DNA from 3 places in the Priestia sp. SB1 genome. Region 2 is predicted to be linked to each of the others. Evidence: riboswitches for the same ligand, from Rfam matches in the RefSeq annotation. Region 2 holds a riboswitch; each other region holds the start of a gene.
What was found. Region 2 has a riboswitch for ZMP and ZTP ahead of WKH56_RS14185 (APC family permease). Riboswitches for the same ligand answer to the same signal wherever they lie in the genome.
Positions count from the first base shown of each region.

Region 1 (10,943 bases), on a different contig from region 2:
CATTTGAACCCGTTACAGCTGACACGATGTATATTGTGTCAGAGATTATCAATTCAAACGAAGCTTATAACGTGTTAGAAAACGGCAAGAAAGAGCGGAGGGAAGAAGAGCTTTTTAAAGAATATATGAATGAAAAAACAGACAGTTATTTTATAAAAGCCGACGATACATACGTAGGGGTTATTGATTACATGAAGCAAAATCCTAACGATGATCATCCGTGGATTGGAGCTTTTATTATTCATAGCGCCTATCACAATTTCAGTTTCGGAACGCAAGCGTATCTAGCGTTTGAAGACAAGCTAAAAGAAGAGGGAATTTCCGTTCTACGTCTTGGGGTTCTGTCTCAAAATCCTAGAGCCAAGCTGTTTTGGGAACGCCTTGGTTTTACCCAGTACGCCACTAAGCCGCTGCATCATAATCAAGTTAACTGCTTGGAAAAAGAACTGTAAGAAAATCCGTGGATTATATCCGCGGATTTTTTATTGTACTGGAATGCAAATGGAAGAGGTCCGTATTTTCACGTGGTAGATGGGTTAAATCCTTATAAAAAAGGTAGATATGATCAAAGAAGCACCCGTTACCCAGAAAATCGTTCAGGATACAAAAAGCGAGGGAAGAACAATAGATAACTATTTAAGAAAAGAATAAAAGTTGAATTAGAAGAATTTCAAAACAAAATAAAGGGTTATCTCAATCAAAAAGTTGTAATTTACAATGGTAGAAAACATGAACAATCTTTTAATTTAATAATTAAATTAAAAGATTTTTATGAAAACTTAGAAAGTGTATTATATTATACAGAAGCTAATAATTCTGAAGCTTATTTCTGGTTCATACTTATAAATGTTGATGAGAAATTTGGCATTTTCATCAGTGAAGATGAGTATGGAATGCACTCAATTTTCTATCAATTTTCTATTGGGGAATTGAATAAAGAAGATTAAATTACAATGTTTAATAAAAACTGTACCTTCGATTATTTTAAATCTAGGTGCAGTTTTTTTGCACTTATTGGTTTCCACATGATTAAGGGTGTTTTGTTTTAACGCACTATCAAGATTCGATTTGAATCCATCATTTTTTTCTAACAAGAACGTTCGCAAAGTTTTATGTGTTTTAGAGAACGTTCGTATAATATCTCAAAACTTAAACGAACGGTGAAAATGATAGATTTTCTATATAAATCAAAAGTTCGCAAAAGTATACTTTTACGGACAATATATTTAAATCTATTATAAAATGTTAAAGTAATTATTATCGTTAATAAAAAAAGAAAGCTACCCCATCGTTGCAGGACGGATAGCTTTTAGGGAATTTATATGTTTCTATTCATAGAAAAGTCTGAATAATTGTACAACAAATTTATAAATAAGGCAATATAGGACAACCTTGAGCATATTTATAAAAGGTGCACTTCTTATACATTAGTTTCTCATCCACCTACTGAGAAAACGTTGATTAATCAACAATGTATAAAAAGCTGCATACTCCGGAAAAAGGGCTCTTGGCAGAACCGTCCTGCATCAAGGGTCCTTTTTTATGGTGTTTTCCGGGAAGAGTGATGAGGGTAACTAAGAATGTATATTTTATACACCTTAAAAATAGAAAAAAACCTATCTCTTCCCAATCAAAAGAGGTAGGTTTTTTCTGCTCTATTGCAGTAAGGATTTTGGCTGATGCCTCACAGCATCTTGTGTAGTTTGTTCTGGTTACGATGTTTTAATTCATATAAAAAGCAAATAACCCTTGAATCAATACATCCAAGGGTTATCTACTAGTTCAATTTATAAGCACATTGAGGTCTCTATAAATCATATGCCTGTTTTTAAAGTCCTATGACTTTTTGTCCTTTTTTAAAAAAACTACCTGAAAATAGAAAAAAACACTGGGACTAACAGTAGTTTGCTCAAATGATAAAAAAGTATTCAATTTAGGCAAGTTACCTAATAGAGAATGAGAACATATAGTGTAGTCAGAATACTTTCGGCTCTGAATCCGTATTTTTTAAAGCTTCCCTGATCTATAAAATTAAAAAGTATTCATGACAACTAGCTAAAGCTTATACATATAGTAAGAGATAAATTGACTAAAAAGGTGATTATTATTCGGAAAATACCGGTTGTTCTAGTCGGAAGTTTATTGTTAAGTATAGGAATTAATGGATTTTTAGTTCCTCATTATTTGTTAGATGGAGGAACAATTGGGATTGCTCTCATCCTTCACTATTATTTTGAATTTCCCACAGGTGTGATGATTATTATTTTAGGTTTTCCATTATGCTGGTTTGCTTGGGTTTATGAAAAAACTTATTTTTATAATAGTTTTTATGGATTAGTCATTTCTTCTCTATTGATTGATTGGTTAGAACCTATTAAAGACCAGTTTCAACTTTCTGTTTTTCCTAGTGTGATCCTTGGAGGAATATGTATTGGGACGGGGATTGGTCTTATGCTTCGATATGAGACAAGCACTGGAGGAACAGATTTACTAGCCCAACTTATATCAAAAGCTTTTTCTTTGAATATAGGAATCGTCATTTTAATTATAGATGGTTTTATCATAACAGCAGGGCTTCCTTTGTTAGGACCTAAAACGTTTCTTTTTTCATGTTCGACAATTTTTATAGGTGGAATCACGACTTCGTTACTTACTAAAAAAGAATAATTTGGATAAAAGTATTGTTAAAATTACTTTTATTATGTAAAATTTTCTTATAAAACAGACTATGTGTTACTGGCGTAAACATGGAGGACCATGAGGAAGCACATAGATAACGGCCGTACGCCTGGGCAAAGTATTTGAATATGAGTTCAAATACTTTTTTTATTTAGAAAGGAGATTTTTTAGTGAAAGAAATTTGTTTACGATATGGGATGAATCCAAATCAAAGTGAAGCTAACGTTCAGAATGCTGAGAACACGCCTATTAAAATTTTAAATGGAGAAGCGAGTTATATTAACTTTCTAGATGCATTAAACGCTTTTCAACTGGTTCGGGAGCTTCGACAGGCTACTGATCAACCTGCAGCTGCATCTTTTAAACACGTAAGTCCAGCAGGTGCAGCTGTGTACTCTCCACTAAATGAGACACTTACTGAATCCTATTTTGTTGAAGGCCTAAACCTGTCTCCTTTAGCGATTGCTTATGCAAGAGCGCGTGGGACAGATAGGATGTCTTCATTTGGAGATTGTGCTGCTTTTAGTGATGAAGTAGATATAACTGTAGCTACTCTCCTCAAAACAGAGGTTTCTGATATGATTGTTGCACCAAGCTACACCCAAGAAGCATTAGAGATTTTGAAACAGAAAAAGAAAGGAAAATATCTAATTTTAGAGATTGACCCAAACTATGTGCCTGATCCAATTGAAAAAAGAACGGTATTTGGCATTACTCTAGAACAACAAAGAAATGATGTACAGATTGGAAAAAAAGTTTTTAATCATATTGTTACGACTCAATGTGATATTCCTGATCATGCAAAGAGAGACCTTCTTGTTGCTCTTATTACATTGAAATATACACAATCAAACTCTATTTGCTTCGCCTTAGATGGCCAAACGATTGGAATTGGTGCTGGACAACAGTCCCGTATTCACTGTACAAGGTTGGCGGCTGAAAAAGCTGATAAATGGTGGTTAAGACAACATCCAAGAGCTCTTAACATGAAGTTCAAAGAAGGCATTTCTCGTGTAGAAGTTAATAACGCAATTGATGGATGGCTGAATGATGATATTACTGAGGTAGAAAATGAACAATGGAAACAGTGTTTTGAAGAGGTCCCTGCTAGGCTAAGTAAGAGTGAAAAACAAGAATGGCTAAAAGGATTAAAAGGCGTTTCATATGCATCTGATGCTTTTCTACCTTTCCGTGATAATATAGATCGTGCAGCTCAAAGTGGCGTTAAGTATGTGATTCAAACAGGAAATTCTTTACGAGATGAACAAGTTACACAGGCAGCAAATGAATATGGAATGATTATGGCGCATTCAGGCATACGTGTATTCCATCATTGAGATATGAATTCAATATAATTAGCCCAATAGAGCCAATACCTTATAGGGGAACTGGCTCTTTTATGACCTTTCCAATAATTTGTGTGTCGTTAACTAACTCTGTATATTGTATATAGTTAAAACAAAAGTATTAAGCCTTTATTTCTTCGCCTGAATTTTGGATTAATTCTTTTGTGGTTAAAACTGTAGCAAACTCATTGTCTAAAGTAGCTAATGACACATTATGTATTTGTTCAGCTGAATAATACGTATTGTCTGCCCCTTTTATTGCAAATGCAGCCGTTGCATCTGAAACTAAGTACGTTTCAAATCCTAAATTACCACTCATTCGAGTAGTAGTTGAGACACAATGTGGGGTTGTTAACCCTACTATTACAACCTTTTCTATTTGGTTTTCTTTTAAATATTTTTCAAGTCCAGTTCCTATAAATGCACTATTTACTTTCTTTTTAAAAATGGGTTCATTTTCAGCTGGGACTGCAATATCTTTAAAATCTGAACTTGGTTTACTAGGATGAAAAATAGAATGGTCGTTATCAGATAAGTGCTTAATATGTATAATTGGGTATTTCTTTTCTCTCCATGTCTTTAGCAGAACTTGAATATTGTCTTCAGCATTGGGATTATTTCTTATTCCCCACTTTTCATCTTCAAAAGCCCTTTGAACATCGATAATAATTAAAGCCGTATTGCTGAAATCTTTTCTCATATGTAATTCTCCTTAACTCTTTTCTACATATTTTAACATTTATGTTAGATTGGTGAATTAAAAATAAGAATTTTATTTAAGTATGTAAACTTCCTAGAAGCAATATTATATACACTTCGAAGAAGAATAGATTTCATAAGTTCAAGCTATATAATATAAGATTTTAATTTGATATAATATTATTTTGAATTTTTTACCACAAAAATCAATAGGGGGATACAATCAAATGAGTAAAAGAAAGGCTTTGTTGCTTGTAGATGTTCAAAACATTATGTTTTCTTATGAAGGTGGGTCTTTATGGAATGAACAGCAAGTACTTAAAAATATTATTTCTCTAAGGGAAAACGCGCACAAATCTAATATACCAATTATCTATATACAACATACAGACCCCAGTTCTGATAGTATGCTTAGTGAAGGAAAAGTCACATGGGAAATCCATCGGGATGTTCGCCCTCTACCAACAGACACAGTTATTCAAAAATCTTCTTGGGACGCATTTTATCAAACAACTTTACATAAAAAACTGCAGGAACTTGAAATCGAAAAATTAGTCATTGCAGGTATGCAAACTGAATTTTGTTTGGATACTACTTGTAGAAGAGCATATAGTTTAGGGTATAAAGAGAATATCTTAGTAAAAGATGCCCATAGCACATTTGATACGGCTGCGCTTTCAGCTTCTAAAATAGTAGAACATCATAATAATATGCTAGGTGGCAGATTCGTTACATTAAAAGAAGTAAACGAAATTATATTTTAAGCTAACAAAAAAACAGGATTAGATAGTGTCTAATCCTGTTTTTTTGTTAGCTTTGAGCTTTTGTGATATATGTTTTAACTGAAGGAGGTTGATATGTATTGAATTGATCTAATAAACCTTGTGGTTTTGTATCTACAAGGGCCATAGAACGATATTTTTCCTGTAGAAATTGTTCTTCTGTCATGTGATTAAATAAAGAAATAAGTGGTGTGTAATAATCATTAATATTTAATAATCCGCAAGGCTTCTGATGTAACCCTAACTGAGCCCATGTAAAAATCTCAAAGAATTCCTCTAGTGTACCTGGACCACCTGGTAATGTAATGAATCCATCTACAAGTTCAGCCATCTTGGCTTTTCTCTCGTGCATAGATTTAACAACAATAAGCTCTGACAGGTTTTTATGAGAAATTTCTCTTTCTTCAAGGAAAGTAGGCATGACGCCAATGACATGTCCGCCAGCTTCTAACGCAGCATCAGCCACAGCACCCATTACCCCAACACTTGCTCCACCATATACAAGCGAAATATTACGTTTAGCAAGTTCTTTTCCCAGGTCCTTTGCACCTTGAATATAAAGGTCAGATGCTCCATTACTTGATCCACAAAATACAGCTATTCTTTTCATAAATATCCCCTCCTATGTAATCACCGTTATTGATTATACATAATAATGGATGATTTGGTAAACTTAGTTGAAGTTAAAAAAGGAAGGTGGAACCATTTAATGAACGTAACAGAATTTCAACAATGGGTAAAGGACTACTACAAAATGAGAGGTTGGTCAGATTTAGATATCTTTATTCGAATAGGTTTTCTTGCCGAGGAAACAGGTGAAGTAGCACGAGCTATTAGGGCTTTAGAAATCGGAAGGGATCGACCAGATGAAGTAACTGGAACTTTGGAAGAAAATAAGAAAGAATTAACGGAAGAACTAGGAGATGTGTTAGGTAACTTGATTGTTATTGCTAATAAGTATGATATTTCTCTAGAAGAGATATTTCAATCTCATAAGGATAAACTTGCAGAACGATATTCTAGTTAAGGGTTAGGATTTACATGCTAATAAGTGCCAAGGTATATTAAGTAAAATACATATTAACAAAAGGGAGGCAGCATATGTAGGCTCCCTTTTAGTATTTAATTTCTATAAATTTTTTTATGTAAACTTGCTTCATATATGGTATTCATAATTTAACGTCTCTTTTTTTCGTGATCTCTTTGGGTGTCTTTTACTGTTTTAGCCATAGCTAGAAATATAATTAATGCAATGATGATACCCAGTATAATACCTCCGGACAATAGGCTCAGCCCCTTTTGAAATTCCTGTTTTTGTTAATTATATCATATAGATTAAAGAGGGATGTCAGAAGCATTAAGCACCTAGAAATAACATTATGCTGACTGGAAGTATAAGGGGTAGTTGTATACTTTTCTGCTTCTTAGTATCAAATAAAGGTAATTACATCGACTTGTTGAACTCTTATGTTAACTGATAGTTAAAGGAGTGATATTCAACATGAGTACCTATTTATATCGAGTAAATGCTTTTTCGCAAGATTTAACTTCAGGTAATCCAGCTTATGTGATTCGGCTAAGTAGTCCAATTCAAACACAGGTTATGCAAGGGATTGCTAAAGAGTTAAATCTACCTATTACAGCTTTTCTCCTAGAGCAACAGTGTAACATTTATGAGTTAAGGTGGTTTACTCCTTCAGAAGAGATAAAATTGTGTGGGCACGGTACATTAGCAGCTGCGCATATACTCTGGGAGGAAGGTTTTATAGAGGTCCAACATCCTATTACATTTATAACAAAATCCGGTCATTTGAAAGTAGAAAAAGCGCAACAAGGGATTCAATTAGCTTTCTTTACTGATACACCTATCCCCATAGATATTACACCTACTCTCCAACAGTTAGTAAGCGTACCTATCTTAAAGGCTGCCCAAAACAGTGATCGATACATTATTGAAGTAGCAGATGAAGAATCATTAAAAGAACTTGTACCTAATTTAGACCTCCTTGCTACTCTGCCTGTTACGGGTTTAGTCGTAACAAGCCCTTCAACTAAGTATGATTTTATTTCTCGTTATTTTGCTCCTAGAATTGGAATAGATGAAGATTTTGTGACAGGTTCAGCCCATTGTGGTCTAGCTCCATATTGGAGCCAAAGACTAAATAAAAAACAATTATATGCTTTTCAATCTTCTGAAAGAGGTGGAGATTTATTCATTTATTATCAAGGTGATTTAACTTACATAACTGGTAAGGCTATTACTATTTATAAAAGTCATTTCAATGAATTGTTACTCTAGTTAAGAAACTACACATCCGCATCCCTCTGTTCGTTATATATAGCGTACGAAGTAATTTAACAAAGACCGTTCATAACCTTATAAATTATGGACGGTCTTTGTTATGGCCATTGCTCAATTTTGAATAGATTAAGTTGGGAAAGAAATACTAAAAAAATTAAACCAACAGGAGAAATCTATGCTGAAGAAGTTATTACTATCCATTTGTTTTATATTTTTGCTTAGTACTGGATTGGATAAAATCTCTTATGCTAAAACGAGAGACATTGATACAACTAAAGGTTCAAGAGTCTTAATATATAACGATATGTTGATGCTTATATTAAATGCACAAGTTGAGGAAGTAGCTAATCAGTACTATTTTAAAAAGTTAAAGCAAAGAGTTACTGTTTATCCTTATGATATGAATGTTATTAAGGCAAAGAGAGTGAATGGATTTCGTGGGTTTGATTTCTTAATTACTATCGAAACGGAACCTTCAATTGGGGCTCATAATTCTGTTGGAAAGGATCGTTTTACATTTCGGATAAGTCCTCTTGTACCAGAAAAAGATAGTATAAAATTCGTTAAGTTTAAACATATAAAATCATATAGCATTCCCCCTCATCTAAGGGATTGAGGTCTTTATACACATTAGTCTTTCGGTAATGTATTTTATATTAAGTGAACCATAAAGTATTTCATAAAAATATTTAGTTTAAGTATTTACTTTTAATGACGACAAATAGGCGAAAAGCCCTCAAAATTAATTGAGGGCTTTTCTTACATGTGTGGTTGATCATAGCTGCTTTTAATAGTTGATAAAAGTGAAATATACATGTACATATCTAAAATATAGTATTAGGTGATAATTTGTCCAGTCAAAAGGTAAGCAAAATAAAAAGCCACCCATTATTTGCAGGACAGGTGGCTTTTTACTATAAAATGCATGTGCAGACATATAATAACACATTTTTTACCTTATGGACTATATTTTTCTGTACGAGCATATGAATAAAACGTGCATTTTTTATTCATCCGCCTCCCACTTGGGTATCGAGTAAATGCCGTCATATCAAGGATGTATAAAAAGTTGCATACTCCGGAAAAAGAACCCTTGGCAGAACCGTTCTGCGATAAGGGTTCTTTTTTTTGATGTGTTCCGGAAAGAGTGATTATGTGAACTATATCTATGTATTGAATGCATGAGATAATAAAGGAAAATAGTTTAAAAGGACAGATGTAGATGTTTAAAAAAAGGTTTTCAATTGAAAAAGCTCAGCATTCAAACGAGAGAGAAAAAGAATATAAAGAATATTGTTCAGAAATCGTGTTTAAATTTGGCGATACTTTATCAGTAGAAGGTAATTCAGTATATTTGTTAAAAGATGAAGAGGAAATAAAATTAGTTCAACCATTGCGTTCTAAGACATTTTGGTATGAAACATGGCTAAATTCAAAAGATTTTTATGGTTTGAAGTAATTAGGATTATAGAAAAGAAATTCTTATAGACAAGCCTCTTTTCATGTTCCTATAATACCGGTTATGTTAACTACAATCCTATAGGATATATACTCATAAAACAGAAAACTACCATCGGAGAAGAAGCGTTTTTTCTGTTTTTGGATGTTATACAGTATTCGCCATATTGAATGCCTCAGGGCGTACAAAGCGTCTTAAGTAGCTTGTTTAAGTGTCACAGCATGTATGCCATTTTCACAGAGCAAATTCGCAATATCTTATTACATAGAATAAAGAAAAAAGACTACCTTCTGAATAGGAAGATAATCTTTTTTTCTGATTTTATTTAAGTGAGTTCTACGAGTAGATGCCCTAAAACATCTCGAATAGCTTGCTCATGTTGGTCTGCCTTATTCGTTTTATAAATAAAAACAGCAAATGCTCCTGGTTCCTGCTGAGGAGCGTTTACTGATATGAACGTGACTATTTTTAGACGATGCTTGGAAGCGTAATTTTTAAATTATAGAAATAGTAAGTATCAATGTTATACGTTTTTCTTTATTATACGAGTGGTCTTATGACTCTGAACATTTGGATAAGCAATTCCACTTAGAATGACAATTACACCAATCCATTGAAGGAAGGTGACGGTTTCGTGGAGAACAAGTGTAGACAGAATTACGGCCGTTGGTAACTCTGATGCACTTAGAATCGTTCCTAAGCTTCCGCCTACTTTAGGCATGCCGATATTAAATAAAAGAGGTGGAACAAGTGAACCGAATAGTCCAGTAAGAAGACCGTACATAAATAGCCCACCTGTAAGCTCACCATTTATAAGAAATACTGGTGGTAAACAAATAAAGATAAGTAATGACGCTCCGGTTGTCATAATAGCGCTTTTATAAATAGGGTGCACAGGTATATTGGTGTTTCCACTTATCAAAATAAAAAAAGAAAAGGAAATAGCAGCAAGTATCCCCCAGCCAATTCCAGCCAAAGAAAAAATGATTCCTGTTTGCAATAATCCAGAAGCTAGGACAGAGCCGAAAAGAATAATTATCGTTGACATTAAGCTTTTTCGACTTGGTGCTTCTTTTGTAAAGACATATTGCAAAACCATACTTATCCATGTAAATTGCAATAGAAGAATGATAGCAAATGAGGCATTAATATAATCAAGTGCTTGATTATAAAAAATACCTGTTAGCCCCATCGGTATGCCTCCTATGGTCAAAGTAAGCCATTGTTTACATTTCAAACGTTTCTTTGGAACAAAGATTGCAATAATCCACAACATGATAGCACCAAAGAAGTATTGACTTCCTGTCACTTCACTTAGTCTAAATCCCTTACTGTACCCCAATTTAACAAACGTTGATACGAATCCATAAGAGCACCCCCCTAGAAAAACAAGTAAGGCATAGTTGAAAATCTTCATTATAAAATCCTCCATAAAATACAATAAAGCCACCCATCTCCTATAGGAGATGGGTGGCGAAAAGTAAAAGAATCAATTTAAACGAAAAATCCACCTGCTGTAAACAGACTTTTACAGCTTTTAGTTATTTTAATAACTTATATTATAGAATTACCACTCCTAAGTATCAAGCTGAAATTTAGAGGAGACGATGGAAGAATAATAATTTCCGATAAAAATGTTTCATATTTTAAAAATGTATATAACATACATTTTTAAA
Region 1 is NZ_JBBJSS010000004.1:173,950-184,892, forward strand. It holds gene WKH56_RS16020 (class I adenylate-forming enzyme family protein) at 1-7, shown strand, start outside; gene WKH56_RS16025 (GNAT family N-acetyltransferase) at 1-452, shown strand, start outside; gene WKH56_RS35145 (YxiF family protein) at 648-947, shown strand; gene WKH56_RS16030 (YitT family protein) at 2,086-2,667, shown strand; ZMP/ZTP riboswitch at 2,723-2,801, shown strand; gene WKH56_RS16035 (phosphoribosylaminoimidazolecarboxamide formyltransferase) at 2,850-4,016, shown strand; gene WKH56_RS16040 (cysteine hydrolase family protein) at 4,147-4,725, opposite strand; gene WKH56_RS16045 (cysteine hydrolase family protein) at 4,952-5,488, shown strand; gene WKH56_RS16050 (LOG family protein) at 5,535-6,116, opposite strand; gene WKH56_RS16055 (MazG nucleotide pyrophosphohydrolase domain-containing protein) at 6,216-6,533, shown strand; gene WKH56_RS16060 (PhzF family phenazine biosynthesis protein) at 7,008-7,805, shown strand; gene WKH56_RS16065 (DUF3888 domain-containing protein) at 7,984-8,424, shown strand; gene WKH56_RS16070 (hypothetical protein) at 9,031-9,267, shown strand; gene WKH56_RS16075 (EamA family transporter) at 9,791-10,684, opposite strand.
Region 1: it holds a riboswitch for ZMP and ZTP, as region 2 does, so the genes downstream of both, WKH56_RS16035 (phosphoribosylaminoimidazolecarboxamide formyltransferase) here and WKH56_RS14185 (APC family permease) in region 2, are expected to answer to the same signal.

Region 2 (10,943 bases):
AAATCCTGACCCAAAGCGTTATGCTGGGCCTACATATTATCCCTGCTACTCCGCGATATGTCATTCCTGTCAGCGGTATGATTATTGGAAATTCGATGATTTTGGCCAATTTATTTTTAAATCGGTTAGACGCTGAAGTAAATAGAAGGCGAGACGAAATTCAATTGATTCTGGCGCTTGGCGGAACTCCTAAACAAGCTATTCATAGTATTTTAAATGCCGCAATCAAAGCTAGCATGATTCCTACTGTAGAAAGCCAAAAAACAATTGGACTCGTTCAGCTTCCCGGCATGATGACAGGCCAGATTATTGGAGGGGCAGATCCGATACAAGCAGTCAAATTCCAGCTGCTCATCGTTTTTACTATCCTAGCGTCTGCTACGCTTTCCTGCGTCATCTTAAGCCGCTTAACATATCCTACCCTTTTTAATAGCTATCAGCAGCTTATCCGTGAACATACATAAAAAAGAAGAAAGGAGACTCCTTTCTTCTTTTTTATTGAGCAGCTTTTTTTAATCTTGTTCCTACGTCACTTCCAAAGGTCACTCCTAAATCACCGAGCCATCTTCTATAGGCAATACTCAGTCGGTCCGGATTCAAATGAAGCTCTGCTTGTAAGTCAAGCGGCAGCTCTTCGGGTTTTTGACTTTCTACAATGCTCGTATCTTGTTCAATAATAAGCTGCTGAAAATCACGGAAATATTGATCAGGTGCATCAAACGAATAGTTTCTAGAAACCAATGCAAACACAGTCGACTTTCTTTCCTCTTCAGGTAAAACCGCAAACAGCATCGAAAAGATTTCACCCGTTTCATAGTTCACTTTTTTCAACCTTGCAACGGCAGGACGAAGAATTTCAAAAGTATAATAAATAGTCGCAAAGTTACCCGTACCATCTGCATCTGCGTACACAGCGATTTCGTCAGAAATGTATCGGTTATCTTTCCAATGTACCTTATAATCAGGAATTTCGGCGTAATCCGAGTGTCCAAGGCTTCCTTCGTGAACAAAAGCCAAATGGCTTACATCTAGAAAGTTTTCTACGACACGAGGAGCTGCTGCCTGCAGAGTATGAGGGTTGGCGCAAACCGTTTTAAATCCGGAGTTAAGGTATTCGTCATACTGAGGAAGAGGAATATCACTTGCCTCGCTGTTCATCTTCACCCATATAATCCCATACTTTTCAACGCAATCATATACCTGTGCTTTTGCTTTTGAAGGAATCGCTCTTCCCGGCGGCTGTTGAGGAATTTTCACACAAGCCCCGGCACCATCGTATTTCCATCCGTGATAAGGGCAAACAATGCAATCATCTACTACTTTCCCAAGAGATAACGCTGCACCGCGATGGATGCACAAATCTTTAAATGCTTTAATGGCATTAGTTGTGCGAAACAGCGCAACTCGCTCTTCTAAAATCGTTACTTGCAAGGGCTGATCTGTTAAATCATGTGAATAAGCTGCAGGCAGCCATTCCTTAGCCAATACTAAATCTTTAATCATCTGCATCGCCTCCGTACGATAAGTGAATTTATTTCTTGTTTATAAAAAAAACCGCAGAAATAGAAGGAGTTCTTCTAATTCCGCAGCTTTTTCGTTCCGTAAAACAGACTATAAGCGCGCGAAGATTCTACATAATTGCAGATAGAGCGACCTTAGCACTTCATCTACAATAACAATACGTATTCATCGCTATTTTTTTAATCTCAATACCTAACCCTTGCATATTGAATAAAAAGCGGCCAGCCGCTAAAAGCTTTTCTGTCCACTGATTTCTCTTATTTTTACTTTATCAATTTCCCACTGAAAAATCTCTTGCTTTGTAAGCATCTCTCACATAATTTTTTCGGTTAAACGAATAAAAGCTGCGGTTTTAAAAACCGCAGCTTTCTTTATCATGAGCTCATATAACTGGCTGTATATTTTTTCGTCTGTTTTTGTATTTCTTGATTTAAATGTTTGAAAAATGAGAGCGTTTCTTCATAATCCGTCGCTTTTTCATGAAACTTCAATGTAAGATTTTCTTCAAACAACGTTTCTCCTTGATGACCGACCGCTTTTAGCTGAACATCTGTAACAATACCTTGCGAAATCGAACATAATAAATAATTAAAGCAATGAACCGGAACGATATGCATCAGATGGAAATCATCAATAGTTCTATCACTTTTTGTTTTCTTAAATTCCACAGTGAGTTCTTCCGGATGAATAAACACATTTATATGCTGTTTGGACAAACAAGTAGGATTCATTTTTTGTGTATACTCACAAAATTCCAGTCCAATAAATACAGAATTCTCGGAGTCAGCTTCAATGAAGATTTGCGAATTTTTTACCATTATCCTCGTCCTCCATATTCAATCTAGTTACCCCACCACTAGCACTTGTTTGTAGAATATTACCAGTTCTTCTCTATTTTATCACTGATTTTTCTCAGTGCCTATTTAACAGACGGAAGTTCTCTTTAAAAGAGAAGGAACTGACAGGCAGTTCTTTATGTGAGAAGAATGAACAAAAGACACCTCTTTTGTTTTATTGAGGTGTCTTTTGGTATCATCAGCCTGTGTTACGCAATCCTGCTGCAATGCCGTTAATCGTTAATAATGCTTCTTTTAAAAGTTCTTCATTTAACGTTTCAGCCTCATCTTCACGCAGCTTGGAAATAACCTTAACTTGCAAGAAGGTTAGAGGGTCCACATACGGATTTCGTAATTTAATAGATTCTTTAATCGTAGGAAGATGATCCATTAATTCTTTTTGCCCCGTGATTTGAAGAATCATTTCTTTCGTAACATTATACTCTTTTTTAATAGCGGTAAAAATCCTCTCTGAAATAACCGGATCTTGTACCATTTCTGTGTATTCTTTTGCTGCCATTAAATCTGCTTTTGTTAAAGCCATTTGCAGGTTATCGACGGTCGAGCGGAAAAATGGCCATTCTTTATACATTTGCTGAAGAAGCTGTATATCTCCGGATTTCTCTACTAAATGCTGTAAGCCCGTACCTGCAGCGTACCAGGCTGGAAGCAGCTGTCTGCTTTGCGTCCATGCAAATACCCATGGAATTGCTCGCAAGTCTTCAAAGCGATCACTTCCTTTTCGACTCATTGGACGTGACCCAATATTTAAAGCCCCGAGCTCAGGAAGAGGTGTAGCTTGTTTAAAGTAGGTTAAAAAGTCTGGATCGTTGAAAACAAGCTCTTGATACTTACGTAACGAAGCAGTTGAAATCTCGTCCATTGTTTCTTCCCATTCATGTGTACGAATATCACATTGTTCAGCTTCTTGAGAAACATTTGCTGCCGCTGTAAGAAGAGCTGAGACCGCTTGTTCAAGGCTTCGGTAAGCAATGTCATATAAAGAGTATCTAGAAGAAAGAACTTCTCCTTGCTCTGTAATTTTAACACCGTCTCCTAGCGTCTCAACAGGCTGAGATAAAATGCTTCGGTTTAACGGGCCTCCTCCTCGGCCTAGTGAGCCGCCTCGGCCATGGAAAAACTTCAGACGAACTTGATACTTCCTCGCCATATCGTGAATTTCCTGCTGCGCTTTGTAGAGCTTCCAATTAGCGGTAAGCGTTCCGCCATCTTTGCTTCCATCTGAGTAGCCAAGCATGATTTCCTGCAAATCCTTCTGTTTTCTTAAGTGCTCTCGATAAAAATCTAATTGAAATAGCTGTTCCATAATCTTAGGACCTGCTGTGAGATCATCAATCGTTTCAAGCAGCGGAGCTACATTTAACTTGCTTTCAATGCGGCCATCTGCATGAAGGCGGTAAATACCCGCTTCTTTGGCAAGTACCATGACTTCTAACAAATCACTTGCAGACTGCGTCATACTGATTAAGTAGACTTCAATAGATCTTTCTCCAAATTCTTTATGTGCTCGATGTATCATGTTAAATACTTCAATTACTTGCTGCGTTTCTTTAGAGTAATTCTCTACAAACGATAGCACAGGTCTTGGGTCTTGAAGAACTTTCCCTAGCAGCTCAACTTTTTTCTCTTCTGTTAACGCTGAATAATCTTCAGCTAAAGAAACAGCATGGAAAATTTCTTTGATTGCCGCTTCGTGTTCTCCGCTGTGATTACGGATATCAAGCGTTGCTAAATGAAATCCAAACAGCTCAACTTGGCGAATTAATTTACACAAGCTTTTCAGCTGATAATCTTGAGGCTGATGCTTTTGCAAGCTATCTTTGATGAGAAACAAATCTTGTAAAAGTTCTTCCGACCTTTGATAACCTGCTTCCGACTCTCCAACTAAATTTAATTTATGAAGCATAATCGTAAGCTTGCAGCGATATACTTCGTGTTTGATTCTCCATCGCTTTTTCTCAGGCAGCAGCGATATTTCTTGATTAATAGAATCAAGAAGATTATCTGAAACTGCGACTCTTTTTGTAGACTGACTTAACCTTTGTCTCAATTGAGTAAGCGACTCTTTATATTTACGAATAGCTAACTTCCTTTGTTTGACAAGCGTTTGCCACGTTACTTTAGGAGTTACGTTTGGATTTCCATCTCGGTCTCCGCCAATCCATGAACCAAATCGAAGAATATTAGGCACTTTCCAATTTTCTTCGGGGTAATTCTCCTGCAATGAATTTTCCAATTCCTGATGAAGTTGAGGAAGCACTTCAAATAACGTTTCATCAAAATAATATAATCCATTGGATACTTCATCCATTACGGTTGGCTTGCGATCTCGCAGTTCATTTGTTTGCCATAAAATTAACACTTCGCTAAACAGTCTTTCTTCAATTTCTGTACGTTCACGTTTTGTTAACGTTGAATTATCCAAGTTTTTCAGAAGCTCAGCCATTCGTTTATGAATATCAAGGACACTTCGTCTAGTGGCTTCTGTTGGATGTGCCGTGATGATAAGCTCAAGTGATAAAGTTTGAAGCAAGTTAGCAATTACATCTGGCGCCACGCCATTATTTTTAAGCGAAACAACGGCGCTTTCCAATGAACCCGGCTGCATAATAGAATCTTCTTGCTGCTGATATTCCCGTCTGCGACGAATTCGATGATTTTGCTCTGCAATATTAACTAAATGAAAATAAACGGCAAATGCCCGAATAACCTGCGCGCGCATCGGCTGTTCAAGAGTAACGATTTCATTTTTTATTTCTTTATAGATGGCTTCATCTTTGTTTTCTCTAAGTGATTTTGCCACTTCGCGTATTTTTTCTACTTTGTTGAGCAGTTCTTCTCCACCTTGGTGAACCAGAACTTTCCCTAACAATTGACCGAGAAATTTTACATCACGGCGCAGGGCAGTGCTGCTGTTTTGTCTTTCTGCTGCTTCTACTGTTACCATTAGACACGACACCTTTCTTTATAAATGTTGTACTTTTTAAACTTTTTAGAAAATTATATTAAATTCATATTACCATGAACGAAAATAAATTTCATATAATTTTGTTTCCTCCTCTCGATTAGGAGGAAAGATTCATCAAATATAAAAAAGAGGATGAGGCATAACGAAATGAATCCAATCCTAAGACGAACAAATGGGATACATAAGCTGAACCGCTTGTGACACCGCAGTTGATTGGAAGACTTCACCTCTCCTTTCAATCAACTGCTAGAAAGAACGAAACAGCTGAAACCTACGTTCACCATAACAAAAAAAACGAACCACTAATCAAACGTGCTGATCAGTGGTTCGTTTTTCACTTGAGCTAAAATACTTTTCAGCCTCTCTTTTATGCTACCAAGGTTGTCCTAAATCCAACACTGAGGCTAGTTCATTGCTTTTTTTACGCACTTGTTTACGTGTGGCAGCACGATCTGCCCCCGTTTGAAACAGATATTTTTCTTCTTCTGTTTCTGGAATAAGCTCCGGTACTGCGCGGGGCTTTCCATCATCATCCATTGCCACAAAAGTTAAAAATGATGTAGCTGCAATTTGACGCTCCCCGGTTTTTAAATTTTCTTTAATCACTTTCACAAACACTTCCATGGATGAACGACCTGTCCATGATACGTATGACTCCAAACATACAGAATCCTGAGGCGTAATAGGGTGCAGAAAGTGAATAGAGTCTGCTGAAGCCGTCACACACTCTGTACGACTGTGACGATAAGCTGAAATGGACGCAATCATATCAATATCACTCATTAATTTTCCGCCAAATAAAGTATTGTGATTATTAATATCATTAGGGAAAATGCGGCTCGTTCGAACGGCCTTTGTATCTTTACAATAATTTGCTTTCATTAGTAAGAACCTCCATTGATGCCTATCATAATAAGAATAAAAGAATGAATGAACCTATACTAGCATATTTCGATAAATTTAGCTTTACAAAAAACTCGTTGATTTATTTACAGAAAACAAAAAAGAGGTTGAGACATAACGAAATAAATCCAATTGAAAGACGAACAAATGAGATACATGAGCTGTACTGCTTATGACACCGCAATTGATTTCCGTGCAAGGCTTCGCTTTCCGCGGGCGGGCGCTGAGCCTCCTCGTCGCTTACGCTCCTGCGGGGTCTCACCTGTTCCGCTTTTCCCGCAGGAGTCTTCGCCTTGCCCTCCAATCAACTGCTAGAAGGAACGAAACAAATAAAACGATATGCACCATCGCAAAAAAACGAACCACTCATCAAACAGATTGATGAATGGTTCGTTTTTTACTTGGGCTCAACTATTTTTGTCCTAGCCTCTTTTTTGTCTATCGAATGTAGCTTGATCCAAACGTTTTACCTAAAGAGTCACTGTATAGGTCACTTGACTTCACAGTCCATTTCCCATCTTCTTTCACCATAAAAATTCGTAGCGGACGACTTCCTTCTTTCGTTTCTAATTCATTTACAATATCTTTGAATTTAGAAGCCGCAAACTCTTCAGAGTGTTTTGTATCGTAATCTTTTGTTTCATCTGTATATGCTCTCTTAAGCTGCGATACGTATGAATATAAGTCTGATAAATTAACAGTAGTGTACTCCACTTCTACTACAGCTTTATTATTTGCATTGGCAATCACATTTGTCTTTACGCTTGCTTTTTCTTTCAAAACATCTTTATACATGTTAAAAAAATCTTTTTTTGCTTTATCGGTTAAACTATTAGAAAACGCACCTTTTAATTCCTCATTAAACGCTTTTTTCTGTTCTTCTCTGACAGCTGTTTTGTCCGCTGTTACATATTTATCATAATCTACATTTTCTTTGTTTAAGTAAAGAACTTCCGTGTAAGCTTGCAGAGCTTTTTCTGGGTCTTGCAGCTTATTATAGCTTTTCGCGTATTTCTTCGTATCCAGTGTTAATGTTACTTCGTCAATTTCTTCATCATAATCAGATGATTTTGGCTGAAGCCCAATTTTGTACTTTTTATCTTTTTTGACTTCAAAGACGAACATTAATTTTTTTTGCTTCCCAGCGCCAATCTTGTCAGATGAACTGCTTTCTAGTCCAAGTTCCCTACTGTTCACTCCCGTTTTTGGAGATAATTGTTCATCTCCTTCATATAAATACACACCGTCGTAATCCGATAAAGATATACTGTTTTTGGATACATTTTTTACTTTTAAATCAACTTTCAACAGCCCCTTTTCTTCACTTGTAGCTCCTTCATCACTATCTACTAAAATATAAGAAGCGCTGTCAATAGATGCTTCAATCGCCTTATTTTTAGCCGAAGTGGATCCTCCCGTTTCCTTAGAACTGTTACAAGCCGCTAATACTAGCATAAGTACAAAAACCAAAGCCAAAACATTCATTTTTTTCACAGCTGTCCAATCCCCTTTATTTTGTTTTTTTAGAACTTTATCCCAAATAAAGGTTCCCTCTGTGTAAATCCTTAAACCTTAAAATCTATGTTTTTTACAATATTTTGATAAAAACTAAGTCTAAATTCTCCATTTATCTAAATAAAAACACGAGCACCGGCTCGTGTTTTTTATTTAGATTTAAAATTTTCTTGATTGATTTGTTCAGCTTCTTTCATATATCGGTTAGATTTGCCACTTTTAATTCCCCAGTAATAAAAGGCTAATGATACGCAAGCAATCACTAGCATATCCCATCCGAAAGGTAAAATATTTTTGCCTCCGAATTTTTCGCTTCCTATGTAGGAAATAAAAATCATGCACGCTAAATAGATAAGCATCCAAGCCCCGGTTAAAAATTCTTTTTTAAAGCCCACCCATTTATTTTTCGCTTGGTAATAAAAATAAACTGGCAGGCCAATTGCCATAATAAAAATCACTTCACCTGTAAGTGGCCACCTTGCCCAGTAAAGCGTCAAAGAAGCAAAAACGAAGCCGCATGGCGCAATAACTGATGCCCCTTTTAAATAAAATGGACGGTAAAAGTGTGAAGCCGTTTTTCTTAATGTTATAAGCGCTACAGGGCCCATAATATAGGAGATAAGCGTCGCTACTGAGATCACTTCTGCTAAGACACCCCATCCTCTAAATAAAAAGAGAAACAAAAAGCAGGCTGCTAAATTTAGCCACATAGCTGGGCGCGGGACATTGTAAAGTGGATGAAGAGTACCAAATATCTTTGGCAAATATCCATTTTGTTGCATCCCGTATAACATTCTAGAAGTCGTTGCCGTATATGTAGCACCTGTGCCGGAAGGAGAAACAAATGCATCTGCGTATAACACGATTGTTAGCCAGTTAATTCCAAGCGCAATCGCTAAATCAGCAAAAGGAGAATTAAAATTCAAATGATTCCATCCATCCGCAATTGATGACGGACTTACTGCTCCGATAAAAACAATTTGTAATATAATGTATACAATTCCAGCAATAAAAATTGAACCAATTACAGCTACCGGAATCGATTTATTAGGTGACTTTGCTTCTCCTGCCATATTTACAGGACTTTGAAAACCATTAAATGCAAACACGATACCTGATGTTGCCACTGCCGTTAAAACACTCGCCCATCCGTAAGGTGCTACCCCATGCTCACTTGAAAAGTTCCCGCTATGAAAACCAGCAAAAAATAAAGCCCCTGCCGTTAAACCAGGAATAATTAATTTAACAATCGTAATAAATGAGTTTGCTTTAGCAAAGAGATTTACCGTCCAATAGTTCACAAAAAAGTAAATGAATAATAACAGAGACGCAACTGCCAACCCCTTGGACGTTAAAATGCCATTGTCTACTAATTCATGAGTCCAGCGAGCCCATTTCCACGGCCAAGTACTCATATATTGCACAGATGCAATAGCCTCCACTGTTATCGTTGAAGCGATTGAAATCCAGTTAGCCCAAGCAGCCAAAAATCCAATAAATGATCCGTGTGAATACTGAGGATATTTAACCATCCCCCCTGCTTGCGGAAACATCGCGCCCAGTTCAGCGTACGATAGGGCAATGGTCAAAATAACTACCATTCCAATAACCCATGAAAAAATAGCCGCAGGTCCTGCAATTTGAGCTGCTTTCCATGCTCCAAACAGCCATCCTGAACCGATAATCGAACCTATGCCTGTCATGGTTAAAGCAAATGTTCCCATCTTCCTTTGCATATTGCTCATCCAAATCTACTCCTCTTCCCTAGGAAAATAAAAAAAACACTTGCGAAATTTTCTCAAGTGTTTGCCCAGGCGCGCGGCTTATACGCTATATGCTCCCCCATGGTCATCCATGTTGCGCCAGTCACATATAGGAATATATTTTTTATCAGTATATAACATTCATTACTATTACTCAATACACAAAAATGTTTACATTACTTTTACAAAAGTAATTAATTATTCGTAAAATTCCGAATAAATACTCTTAAAATCTCTTCCTAATTACAAAAAACAACTAAAACTCTAACCTTGCTTATTATTTGATTCTTTTACTTCACGAGCATATCATCTTCTAAAAATTATATTAATATATATTATTCATTTACAAAATACGAATTAACATCTATATATCCATAGAATTCTTGCACTAGCCCCTTTACTTATATACAATATGAAGAAAAGATACTAAAGTAAACTGCCCACCACTTAGCTACGCTTGAAGTGGGAGACTTCTTTTGGGAAAACGTTAACACCTACATATCATGCACTTCGCAACGAATGAAGTACTTCGAGCAAACTTCTCTGTTTACGCAAGCAAAAAACAGGGAAAATTACGAAAAAAGATTGTTAGAGGGATGCTTATGAATTATGCAAATGTAAAAGTTCTTTATTTTGATGACGACGGAACCATTCCAAATCACCCTCGTCTTCCAGTTTTGTTGTATGAACATGTATTTATTAGTAAGAAAGAGAAAGTAGAGAGCATTTTTAATTCTCACAACTGGAAAAACAGCTGGGTAGGCGGCATATATGATTTTCACCATTACCACAGCAATTCTCATGAAGCACTAGGTGTAATTAGCGGATCTGCACGCTTAAAACTAGGTGGACATATGGGAGAAAATATCGTGGTGCATGCTGGGGATGTACTCGTACTCCCTGCAGGTACAGGACATATGCGTCTGCAGTCAACTGCTGATTTTAAAGTGGTTGGAGCTTATCCAGAGGGCATGGATTACAACTTACGAACAGGAAAACAAACGGATCGCCCTCACGTATTTGATGAAATTGCACAAGTACCTATTCCTACAACAGATCCTGTTTATGGCGACAAAGGACCATTGACAGAGTGGTGGAACTAGACAAGCACTTATTGTCTAGTTTTTTTATTTGCTCGTTTTTATAGCTTCCATAAATCTATATTTGAACATACAAATTCTTTTTCTTTAATGCAATAGCAATATACTTTATCTTATCGAGAAAACTACCTTTCTTCTTTTCCGTTCTTTTTTTGTTTCAAAGGCAACTGCGCTTAGGTTCTCCCCTGCTTTTTCTTCCCTAATCATTTCAAATATCTTCTTCTCATACCCTTTTTTTGTTTTTCTAAAAAAATTTTCGTAATTTATAACGAAATTTTCAAAAAACTTATTGCTTTACTATGTCAGACTTGCTATC
Region 2 is NZ_JBBJSS010000003.1:713,635-724,577, forward strand. It holds gene WKH56_RS14150 (ABC transporter permease) at 1-464, shown strand, start outside; gene WKH56_RS14155 (aromatic ring-hydroxylating dioxygenase subunit alpha) at 496-1,503, opposite strand; gene WKH56_RS14160 (hypothetical protein) at 1,896-2,339, opposite strand; gene ppc (phosphoenolpyruvate carboxylase) at 2,557-5,325, opposite strand; gene WKH56_RS14170 (acyl-CoA thioesterase) at 5,719-6,228, opposite strand; gene WKH56_RS14175 (hypothetical protein) at 6,420-6,557, opposite strand; gene WKH56_RS14180 (DUF5105 domain-containing protein) at 6,688-7,734, opposite strand; gene WKH56_RS14185 (APC family permease) at 7,914-9,509, opposite strand; ZMP/ZTP riboswitch at 9,566-9,644, opposite strand; gene WKH56_RS14190 (cupin domain-containing protein) at 10,031-10,630, shown strand.

Region 3 (10,943 bases), on a different contig from region 2:
AAAGTCAATTAAAAGTTTTATTAACTTATTTTTTCCATAAAAAATAACACGTATTATAGATGGTAATATATAGTCAGTTATTACTTGAAGTTTTTTATAAGAAGAGAAGAATAGTTTGATACAAATAAAAAGGAATAGTGGATTACCCACTATTCCTTACTTGCAATTCCCGAATCAGTTCAGCAAGAATTTCAATGCTTCTATCGATATCTGGTAAAGAGGCATAGGCGTAAGAAAGCCGAAGATAACTGCCGGTTTCTTGTGCATAAATACTTCCAGAGTTAAGCAATATCCCTCTTTTTAAAGCACGAGAGTATAAAGATTTCATTGAAATAGAAGGTTGAATATGCACCCATATAAAAAAGCCTCCTTCAGGATTCGTCCATGTTGCTATATCTCCTGCGTATGTTCCCAAAGCATTCAGCATCACTTTTCTTCTTGTTCGCAATTCCGTTCGTACAGTTTCCATATGCTGTTGATATAAGCCATTTTTAAACCATTCTGCTGCTACTCTTTGAGATAATGAGCTAGATCCATAATCTGTTTGCATTTTAATATCCGCCAAACGCTCAATGACTGGTTCTGGGCCGACTATCCATCCGATCCGTAATCCCGGGCTTAATGTTTTAGAAAGACTGCTAACATATAACACGTGTCCGTTTTTATCTAAAGCTTTTAATGGCAGCGGAGGCCGTTTATCTAGCCATAATTCGCGGTATAAATCATCTTCAATAATAGGAAGCTGATGTTCCTCACAATCTTTCAACAAATCGTAACGCCTATTTTGTGACATTAATGTTCCCGTTGGGTTATGGAAACATGGATTTGTATATAAAATAGCTTGCCCTTCTTGAGGGTCGGCGCGTTTTATAGCTGTTACTTTTATTCCTTCCTCATCCATAGCAAGGCCTTTGAGTTTCATTCCGGCTGATTGAAATACATGTAAGGAATATAGATAAGAAGGTTTTTCGAGCAAAACCGAAGAGTTTCTTTGCAGCAGTCCAATTGAAATAAGCTGAAGAGCTTGAAGAGCGCCGGAAACAATTAAAATAGAATCTGGAGAAGATTCAATCCCTATTGTTTTCATATATGCACTTAACTCTTTTCGTAAAGGCAAATACCCCTTTGGTTCTTCGTATCCTAGAACCTCCATATTTTCTGCTACTTTTTCTACGGCGTATTTCATTTTATTTTTAGGAAATATGTCAGGTGAAAGCTCTCCTTTGCTTAATTGAATAAGGTTTGAGTTAAATTCGGATTCATTAATATCTTGTACCATTGCTTGACTCGGATGATGCATGCCTGATTTCACATGAACATCCCAATCGGGCGGAGTTGTAGCCAAAAGTGTCCACGTATTATTTATAACGATGGTTCCCTTTCCCATCTTACCTTCAATTAAACCGTCCGCTGTTAATTCCTCTAATGCGGTGATGACCGTACTTCGGTTAACATCAAACATAGCAGCAAGCTTTCGCTGACTAGGAATTTTACTTCCAATCGGCCATTCTCCACGCGCAATTTTCTCTTTCATAAAATCAATGATTTGCTTGTATTTTGGATAACTCGAACTGTTCTCTTGATTCATACACGTACTCCTGTTTTTAAAGTGGTTGGGTTAATTGCTTTCAAACTGGTTGAAGACATTTTATCAAATGTTTATTAACATGGGAACCACAATAGATACTGGTTGGATTCAAAATGAAAAATGGAGATGAATAGGTATGAAATTAACGTTTAGTCTGGTGTTCTTACATATACTGATGATTAGCTTATGGGCTTCAGCATTTCCAGTTATTCAAATAGGGCTGGAATCATTTTCTCCTCAGCACCTCGCTTTTGTTCGGTTAAGTATTGCTTCTGTAGTGCTGTTAGTTATTGCAATAGCCACACGCATGCCCTTGCCTGACATAAAAGATATTCCATTTCTTTTAGCTCTCGGTTTTTTAGGTTTTGCCGTCTATCACACGGCCTTAAACATTGGAGAAAAAACGGTAAGTGCGGGTATTGCGAGTTTACTGATCTCGACTACTCCTATTTTTTCTTCGCTTTTAGCTATTTTTCTTTTTCAGGAGGCGTTCGGAAAAAGAAAATGGATTGGATCTGCAGTAAGCTTTGCGGGTATTGTACTTTTAACCTTCAGCAAAGAGAATTTTGTAAACTCAGTTAATGGAATCTTACTGGTTCTGCTAGCTGCCCTTGCAGAAAGCGTCTATATAGTATATCAAAAAAATTTATTAAAAAAATATGGTTTCCTTTCTTTTGTGACGTACAGTATTTGGGGGGCTACAATTTCTATGCTTGTTTTTTTACCTGGGTTAGAAACAGAACTTGCACATATCTCTGTCAGATCAGCAATAAGCGTGATATATTTAGGATTATTTCCAACCGTTATTCCCTATATGGTACTCGCTTATCTGACATCGCGTATAGGTTCTGCTGAGGCTGCCATCTCTCTTTACTTAACTCCTGCGCTGTCCTTTTTCTTAGCGTGGCTGCTTTTAAAAGATATCCCGAGTGCAGCTTCCATTGTTGGAAGCATCATTACGTTATGCGGCGTGTTGCTTACACATAGTAAAAGAGAGAAAGTTCACAATGCAAAGGTAATGCGTAGGGCTTAGGGAATTCTCTTAGATGCTATGTTTTTTATTTATATATTTTATTTAGAACATACTTTAATTTCTTCTTTTTGCAGTTTAATTAATAATTAATATAAAAAATCGCCTTTCTTTAATGTTTGAAATTTAAAGAAAGGCGATTTTTTATATAGTTTCTAATTCTGCTTTTATTTTCCCAGCCACTGCGTGAGTCAGCTGCTGAAGATCGTAAATCTCTTCTCCTGAAAGTACTACGTGCCCGTTTAAAACGTGGTTATGTTTATATGCTCGATACGTCACTTCAATACTTTTTATCGCACGCTCTACTTCATTATTCACCATAATGCTTTCATAGTGATAGGATAGTGTTTCAATTCGAATCTGCGTATTTTTCATATTCATTCACCCTCCATGAGCCATTGACTAAAAATATGACTGTTAGAGGTCGACTATACATAAAAACTTTTTTGTTGCCACCTGATTTGTTATTTAGAACATATTTTAATTACTTAATTGATGTCTGCTCTTCTTTTTTATAAAACCTCAAAATAAACCCCTACTCTTCAGAGCGGGGGTTTATTGCTTGTAGTACCAGCCTTTTTTATCTAAAAATTGCTTAACTTTTACAAAATCCAGTCCAGCTGCTGTGAGTTCAGCTGACGGATTACCTATTGCATGTACGTTTAATTCACTGTCAATTCCTTCATTTTTTAAGAAAGCACGAAACTCTGTTTCCATGTCTTTACTTAATCCGCCTGTTTTAATTGTAACTGGGATAGGTTCTACGTCTTTCATTTGCACGAATCCGCCTGGAACAGCCCATGCTGCACTCGTATAGCCATATACGCTAAATACCGTGCCTTTTTTTATAGTTCTGAAATTCTCTGTTACATTCGCATACTTGTAGACTCCAATATCCTTCTTCGCTTTTACTTGAAAAGAATATTTATCTCCGAGTGAAGTAACCTTTGGTAATGATTCTTCTATAGGATTACTTACACCCTTAAGCAATTCCATCATTTTAGCTAATGTTTTCTCATCAGCTTTTCCAGTTGACGTTAATCCATACTTTTCTTGAAAAGCTTTAACAGCTGCAACAGTTTCACTGCCATATTGGCCATCGGTTCCTTGCTGGGAAAGCTCAAATCCTAATTTAATTAAGTTTTGCTGCAGTTCTTTTACAGCTAGTCCGCTATCACCTTGCTGCAATTGTGCTGAGGGATTATTATTATCCACCACCGTAATGCCTGTATTAATACTATTAAAGAAGTCCAGATCCATTTCATTGATATCAACATTGCCGTTAATTCCTTTTACTTTTCCTTGATCTGTATATTGGAACATAGCCCATCTATCCCAAATGGCCGTATCACCTGGATTAGTAAATCCCTTGGAACGGTTACTTCCACTGTAACGAGCTATCCATAGCGGATATCTTGCCACGGCGCTTGTAAAATTGGATTTAATAAAACTATACCCGGTGTAAAGAATAGGCGTAATACTTGTTTTCCTTTCAATATATTCCATCCATCTAACTGCAAAGGCTGTGACCTGCGCTTTTGTTTTCCCTTTATTTTCTTCCAAATCTAAGCAATGAGGCAAATCAACCTTCATGCTGCCTAATTTATTTAAAAAGAAATTAACTTCCGCAATAGGATCATTATCAGCATGAGCAAAGTGATAAAAGCCTACACGTAGACCTGCATTTTTTGCTCCTATATAATTATCATATGATTTTTTATCTAAGAAGGTTGTACCTTCTGTTAATTTAATATACGCGCCTTTTACCCCATCCGACGCCACTTTTGCCCAATCAATTGTTCCGTTGTGATGAGAAACATCAATGACCTTAATATTTTGATTATTACGGTTTTGCATTGCTATCACTCCTTCATACAAACTATGAATAAAAAAGGAAATGGCAACTGATACAGGCCTATTAAATAGATATTAGGCTTTATAAAAAAACGTACAATAAGAAGGGCTTTTGGTAGCCTTACCTTATTATAAGAAATGAATTTGTGCAATTTCATAACGTTAGGAGAGCTATATTCGTTTATACTAATAATATGAATATATACTGTATAAAAAATGGAGGAATATGATGTCTTTAATAAAAGAAGCACGTAGGTATGCAGAACATGCTCATACCGGCCAAGTGCGTAAGCTGTCTGATAAACCTTATATCGTTCATCCTATTAACGTAGGTAATATTTTAGAAAAAGCAGGTTTTAGTGAAAAAGTAATAGCAGCAGCTTATCTGCATGATGCTGTAGAAGATACAAGTGTAACACTCGAAGAAATTGTACAAAGATTTGGCTTAGAGGTAGCAGAGATTGTTGAAGCTCATACAGAAGACAAATCCAAAAGCTGGGAAGAACGTAAACAGCATACAATTCAAATTGTGAAAACTGGTTCTTTTGAAGTGAAATCTTTAATTGTAGCAGATAAATTAGACAATTTACGGTCTTTAAAAGAAAGCTACGATCAGCAAGGAGATACAATTTGGAATAGTTTCAAAAGAGGATTCGAAAAACAGAAATGGTACTACGAGTCCATCAGCAAATACGCTGAAAAAGGATTGGAACCAAGCCAAATTCCAAGTTTTTTTAATACGTACAAACAAGAAGTAAATGATTTTTTTAGAAGTTAATATTCATATGAAGAAATTAGAAAACACTGAAAATAACTATTGCGAACGCGCGTCATACGTATTAAAATATAGTAGAGTCAACAGGCAATAAAGACTCTACATAAGCGGGACTGTAGTTCAGTGGGAGAATACTTGTCTGGCAGACAAGGGGTCGTGGGTTCGAATCCCATCAGTTCCATAAAACCAGTCGCATCAAGAGTTTAAAACACTTTAAAACTCTGCCGGATGGAATAGGTGTAATACTATTTCATCTGACCTCTTCATGATTTCCATGAAGAGGTTTTTTATTTTCTTTTTACGATTGATCCTCATGATTTTTATGATTATTCTTTTCACTGCTCCTGCTTACAATTTCTCTAAGTTCGCCCTCGTCGCCTTTTGCATTGATGATTTCAAAAAGCTGATTCAGCCCTTCACTTGTTTCATCGTTTGGTTCTTTGCTCATTTTATCCCCTCCTTTTGCTTCTAGGATGCCCATTTTTTTCGCATTGTTTCATATAAAAAGCAATTTATCAATATTAATTGGCCGTAAAAGTATACCTTTACGACCCTTATACAATTACTGTTTATACAGATATACTCAATCAATTCTTTAAATTTTGCAGGGTTTTATAGGGTTTCTAATACTCATCTATAATAAAATGATCATCACAAACTTCGTTAAAATCGTTCTCTTCTTGGAGATCTCCTTCTTTATCTTTAGATATCTCGGTTTCTTGTGTAAATAGTCTAAAAACCTTGTTTAACATTGTTTCACCTCGTATCTTTCATTAATACATTCAGTATGATTCATTTATATGAAGCCAGTATGAATTGAAACGTAAGATAATGTGAATGTAGACATGAACGTGAGATGTTAAGCATGCTTATATCCTGGACAAAAAAGTTACTTCATTCTACTTATGTATTATCGCTTTGCTTCTTGAGTCCTCAACTTCTTTAAATACTGTTCAAATCGCTTGCGTAATCGGAATTATACGTTTGCTTGTTTTTCTTTAGTTATATCCACAATCAAACGAAAAAACGCAAGCTATAAAAAAGAACTTTGGATGCTACTGCAAAGTTCTTTTCATAAACACTTACCGTTTGTTAAGAACTGTATTAAATATGAAATAGCTCATACACTTCTCATACAATCGCTAAGACCTATTCAGTTAACAGTCCTTCTTACGTTTTTTCTCAAACCATCCATATGCAATTTCAGCTTCAATTTCTTTATTTCCTGGAGAAACTAAGAAAATAACGTATGAACCGTTGTTTGGAAAGATAAATTTGCCGTCTTCATCACTTACTAATGTACTTTTCGGCGGAACAACACGGTTAAATACGTTTACCCCTTTAGTAGGAAAGCCTTTTACCATTTCTACAAATTTAATTTTCCCTTTTGGTTTTGAACGTAGTGTAGTATTTGCTGGACTCACATTATCTGAAGTTGTTCCTTTTCCAGGGGGGATAGAATTAAACCAAATTTCAGCAGTAAAAGGTTCGTTTGAATAGTTAGTGATAGTAAAAGCATTCACAAATAAATCTACTCCGGAGCCGGAAGGGTTCACTAATCCGCCCGAAGCGTTTCTATTTCCATCAAAACGAATAGGCTCAGTTTGTCCAACAAAATAGTCTCCTTTTAACGATTGATATAAAGGATTAGGTATATTAACGGATTTAATATACGGTTTGCTCGACTCGTAATTTGACATACAATCGTCTCCTTTCTGGACTATATTTTAGGAGTTTTTTCTGTAAATGCTTGGACACATGCATATATAAATATATTTAATCTCTATATAAACGCAAAAAGATAGACCCGGTACTGAGCCTATCTTTTTCTATCGTTTTTACAAAAAATTTCCCCTTGGCCCTTTCCTTACTAATGCCTTCGTCGACTGCTGGTGTATAAACGGATTGTTTTTTTGACTTTATATTGCGATGTTTATTTAATATTCCCACAATCACTTATTCTTAACATAGTAATCATCTATTCTTTTACGGTCATAAAATGAAGAATTTTAATCTTTTTTTCGCAATATTCAACGATATCATAACAGGTTGTGAGGATATCATGTCTAGACAGTTCTATTTCATCCAATACAAACTTTGAAAGCTGCTTTTGCAGAACCTCCAGCTTTTTGCTGTCTTCTTCATCGATCCACAGTCCTTCCGTAATACATACATCTGCTAGTTTGTTAATAGATTGGGCCGTCCAGTTTAAGCCGGCTGAAGAAACGGTTATTGTCAGTAAATCATTTTTTATAGCTAAAATAACCTGACACACATGAGTATAGGCATCAACTTTCTTTTGGATAAATGCTTTGCGAAGCTCTTGCTTGTATTGCTCTTTCGACATCGCTATAGCTACGACAGACGTAATGAAAGTTCCTGCCAGCGCGATGAGTGACCCTATCAAAATCCCTATCATTTCTCCTGACAAAACGTTCACCTCTTTAAAGGTATTTCTATATGCTATGGGACTGAAGGAAATGATATGAGGATAAATACCATGTAAAAACAGCCCTAACTTAGAAAAGTTAGGGCTGAAACACTAAAATATGATGATAACCAAATTAGATAATACGACTTGTAATAATCCCTTCAATTTGACCAATTTTTTCTTCTAGCTCAGGCACAATCTCGTCACTTACTTGATTGTCAATATCGATCATTGTATACGCATATTCACCGCGGCTTCTGTTCACCATATCTGCGATGTTTAAATTGTAGTTTGAGAATACTTGCGTAAGCTGTCCTACCATATTCGGCACGTTGTGATGGAAAGCAGCTACGCGTTTTTTCCCAGTGTAAGGTAGAGATGCATTCGGGAAGTTCACTGAATTTTTAACGTTTCCTGTTTCTAAGAAATTTTTCACTTGACGTGCTGCCATTACCGCACAGTTTTCTTCTGATTCTTGAGTTGATGCCCCTAAATGAGGAATTGGCACAACATTTTTCATGTTCAAGACATTTTGATTTGGGAAATCTGTAATATATCGACCAACTTTTCCACTTTCAAGAGCAGCTTTCATATCTTCTTCGTTTACAAGCTCACCGCGTGAGAAGTTCAAAATATGAACATCAGGTTTCATGATGCTAAACGTTTCTTTATTGAAAACACCTTTTGTGTCGTCCGTTAATGGAACGTGAACCGTAATATAGTCAGATGCTGCAAATAGTTCTTCTAGAGACATTGCACGCTGTACGTTGCGAGACAAATTCCAAGCTGTATTAACAGAAATGAATGGATCAAAACCAATTACGTCCATATCTAAATCAAGCGCGTCGTTTGCTACAAGAGCACCAATTGCACCTAAACCAATAACGCCTAATGTTTTACCTTTGATTTCTTTTCCAACAAACTGTTTTTTACCTGCTTCAACTAACTTAGGAATTTGATCACCTTGGCCGTCTAATCCTTTTGTCCATTCAACTCCAGCAAATAAGTTACGAGAAGAAGCCATAATTGTAGTTAAAACCATTTCTTTTACTGCGTTTGCATTAGCTCCTGGCGTATTAAATACAACGATACCTTGCTCTGTGCAAGCGTCCACCGGTATATTATTAACCCCTGCTCCAGCTCGTGCAATAGCTTTTAAATTTTGGTCAAATGCCATGCTGTGCATGTTAAAGCTACGCACGACAATCGCATCTGGATTTTCGCTGTCGTTGTCAATTTGATAACCTTCTTGATTAAAAACATTTAGACCTTTTTGTGCAATGTTGTTTAATGTTTTGATTGTTTGTACTTTTTCTAATGTTAATGTGCTCATTTTGTACTCTCCTCTGATTATCATCGTAGTTTTACATGTTTTTACCTTTGGATAAAGGAACTTCATTTTTAATTTTTTTAAAAGTCTGGTTTTTTAGCCTACATGTCTGATAACTTCTATATCCTCTCCCCCTAAACAGAAAGAGGTAAGAGATATGTATTAATCCCTTACCTCTGCCCAGGCGAACGGCTACGTCACTATATGCTTCCTCACGGTTATCCGCGTTTCGCCAGTCACATATAGTCTTTGAAATTAAGTATATTCTAGCAAACTCTTTCAGAACGTTCAACCTTTTTTTAAAAGTTTGCTTTTTTCAGTCAAATTTTTAATCTCTTTAGTGAATCTCCTAATATATTGACAAATATCCTAATACATGTTAAATAAAAAGAGTGATTAGCACTCTATCCACTCAAGTGCTAATTATTTTATAAGCCCTATTTGGAAAGGAGAACTTCTTATGTCAAAAAAAGAATTCAAAGCCGAATCAAAGCGATTATTAGAGATGATGATTAATTCCATCTATTCTCAAAAAGAAGTATTTTTGAGAGAACTTCTATCAAATTCAAGCGATGCAATCGATAAAATTTATTACAAAGCCTTAACAGACGACTCCTTGCGTTTTAACAAAGAGAGCTATTACATAAAAGTAACACCAGATAAAACTAACCGTACCTTAACCATTACGGATACTGGAATTGGCATGACGCAAGAAGAGCTTGAAAGCAGTTTGGGCACAATTGCGAGAAGCGGTTCTCTTGCGTTTAAAAACGAAAATGAAACAAAGGACGGGCACACGATTATCGGCCAATTCGGTGTTGGGTTTTATGCAGCGTTTATGGTGGCAGATGTCGTAACAGTGATTAGTAAAGCGTTAGGCAGCGATAAGGCTTATAAATGGGAATCTACTGGTGCCGATGGTTATACAATCGAACCGTGCGAAAAAGAAACGGTTGGAACTCAAATCATTTTAAAAATTAAAGAAAATACAGAAGATGAAACATATGATGAGTATCTAGAAGAATATCGTTTAAAAGAGATCATTAAAAAGTATTCAGACTTTATCCGCTACCCAATTAAAATGGACATAACGGAAAAACGTCCTAAAGAAGGTTCTGATAACGAGCTAGAAGATTATACAGAAGAACAAGTTATCAACAGTATGGTACCGATCTGGAAGAAAAGCAAAAATGAGTTGACTTCAGAAGACTATGAGCAGTTTTATTCAGAAAAACGCTACGGATTTGATAAACCGCTCGCTCACCTCCATATTAATGTGGATGGAACGATTCGCTACAATGCCATTTTATTTATTCCAGAAAATAGTCCATTTGACTACTACTCAAAAGAATTTGAAAAAGGACTTGAACTGTATTCAAACGGCGTCTTAATTATGAATAAATGTGCAGATCTTCTTCCAGACTACTTTAGCTTTGTAAAAGGTATGGTAGATTCTGAAGATTTATCTCTTAATATTTCACGTGAAATTTTGCAGCAAGATCGCCAGCTTCAGCTGATTGCCAAAAACATCGGCAAGAAAATCAAAAATGAGTTAAAAAGTTTGCTTAAAAACGAACGTGAAAAGTACGAGAAGTTTTATGAATCATTTGGCCGTCAGCTAAAATACGGCGTTTACAGTGACTTTGGCAGCAACAAAGATGTATTAAAAGACCTGCTTTTATTCTATTCTTCTACAGAGAAAAAGCTCGTAACACTAGACGAGTATGTATCACGCATGCCTGAGGATCAAAAGTATATCTATTATGCATCAGGAGAATCGTACGACCGCATTGAAAAGCTTCCTCAAGCAGAATTAGTTGCAGATAAAGGGTACGAAATTCTGTATTTTACAGAAGATATCGATGAATTTGCGATTAAAATGTTAATGACGTACAAAGAAAAAGAATTTAAGTCTGTTTCAAGTAGTGACTTAGG
Region 3 is NZ_JBBJSS010000004.1:270,321-281,263, forward strand. It holds gene pdxR (MocR-like pyridoxine biosynthesis transcription factor PdxR) at 143-1,588, opposite strand; gene WKH56_RS16555 (DMT family transporter) at 1,725-2,621, shown strand; gene WKH56_RS16560 (hypothetical protein) at 2,763-2,993, opposite strand; gene WKH56_RS16565 (GH25 family lysozyme) at 3,174-4,475, opposite strand; gene WKH56_RS16570 (HD domain-containing protein) at 4,702-5,250, shown strand; tRNA gene WKH56_RS16575 (tRNA-Ala) at 5,357-5,428, shown strand; gene WKH56_RS16580 (hypothetical protein) at 5,546-5,695, opposite strand; gene WKH56_RS16585 (DUF6143 family protein) at 6,405-6,947, opposite strand; gene WKH56_RS16590 (hypothetical protein) at 7,226-7,678, opposite strand; gene WKH56_RS16595 (phosphoglycerate dehydrogenase) at 7,812-9,011, opposite strand; ZMP/ZTP riboswitch at 9,180-9,258, opposite strand; gene htpG (molecular chaperone HtpG) at 9,469-10,943, shown strand, end outside.
Region 3: it holds a riboswitch for ZMP and ZTP, as region 2 does, so the genes downstream of both, WKH56_RS16595 (phosphoglycerate dehydrogenase) here and WKH56_RS14185 (APC family permease) in region 2, are expected to answer to the same signal.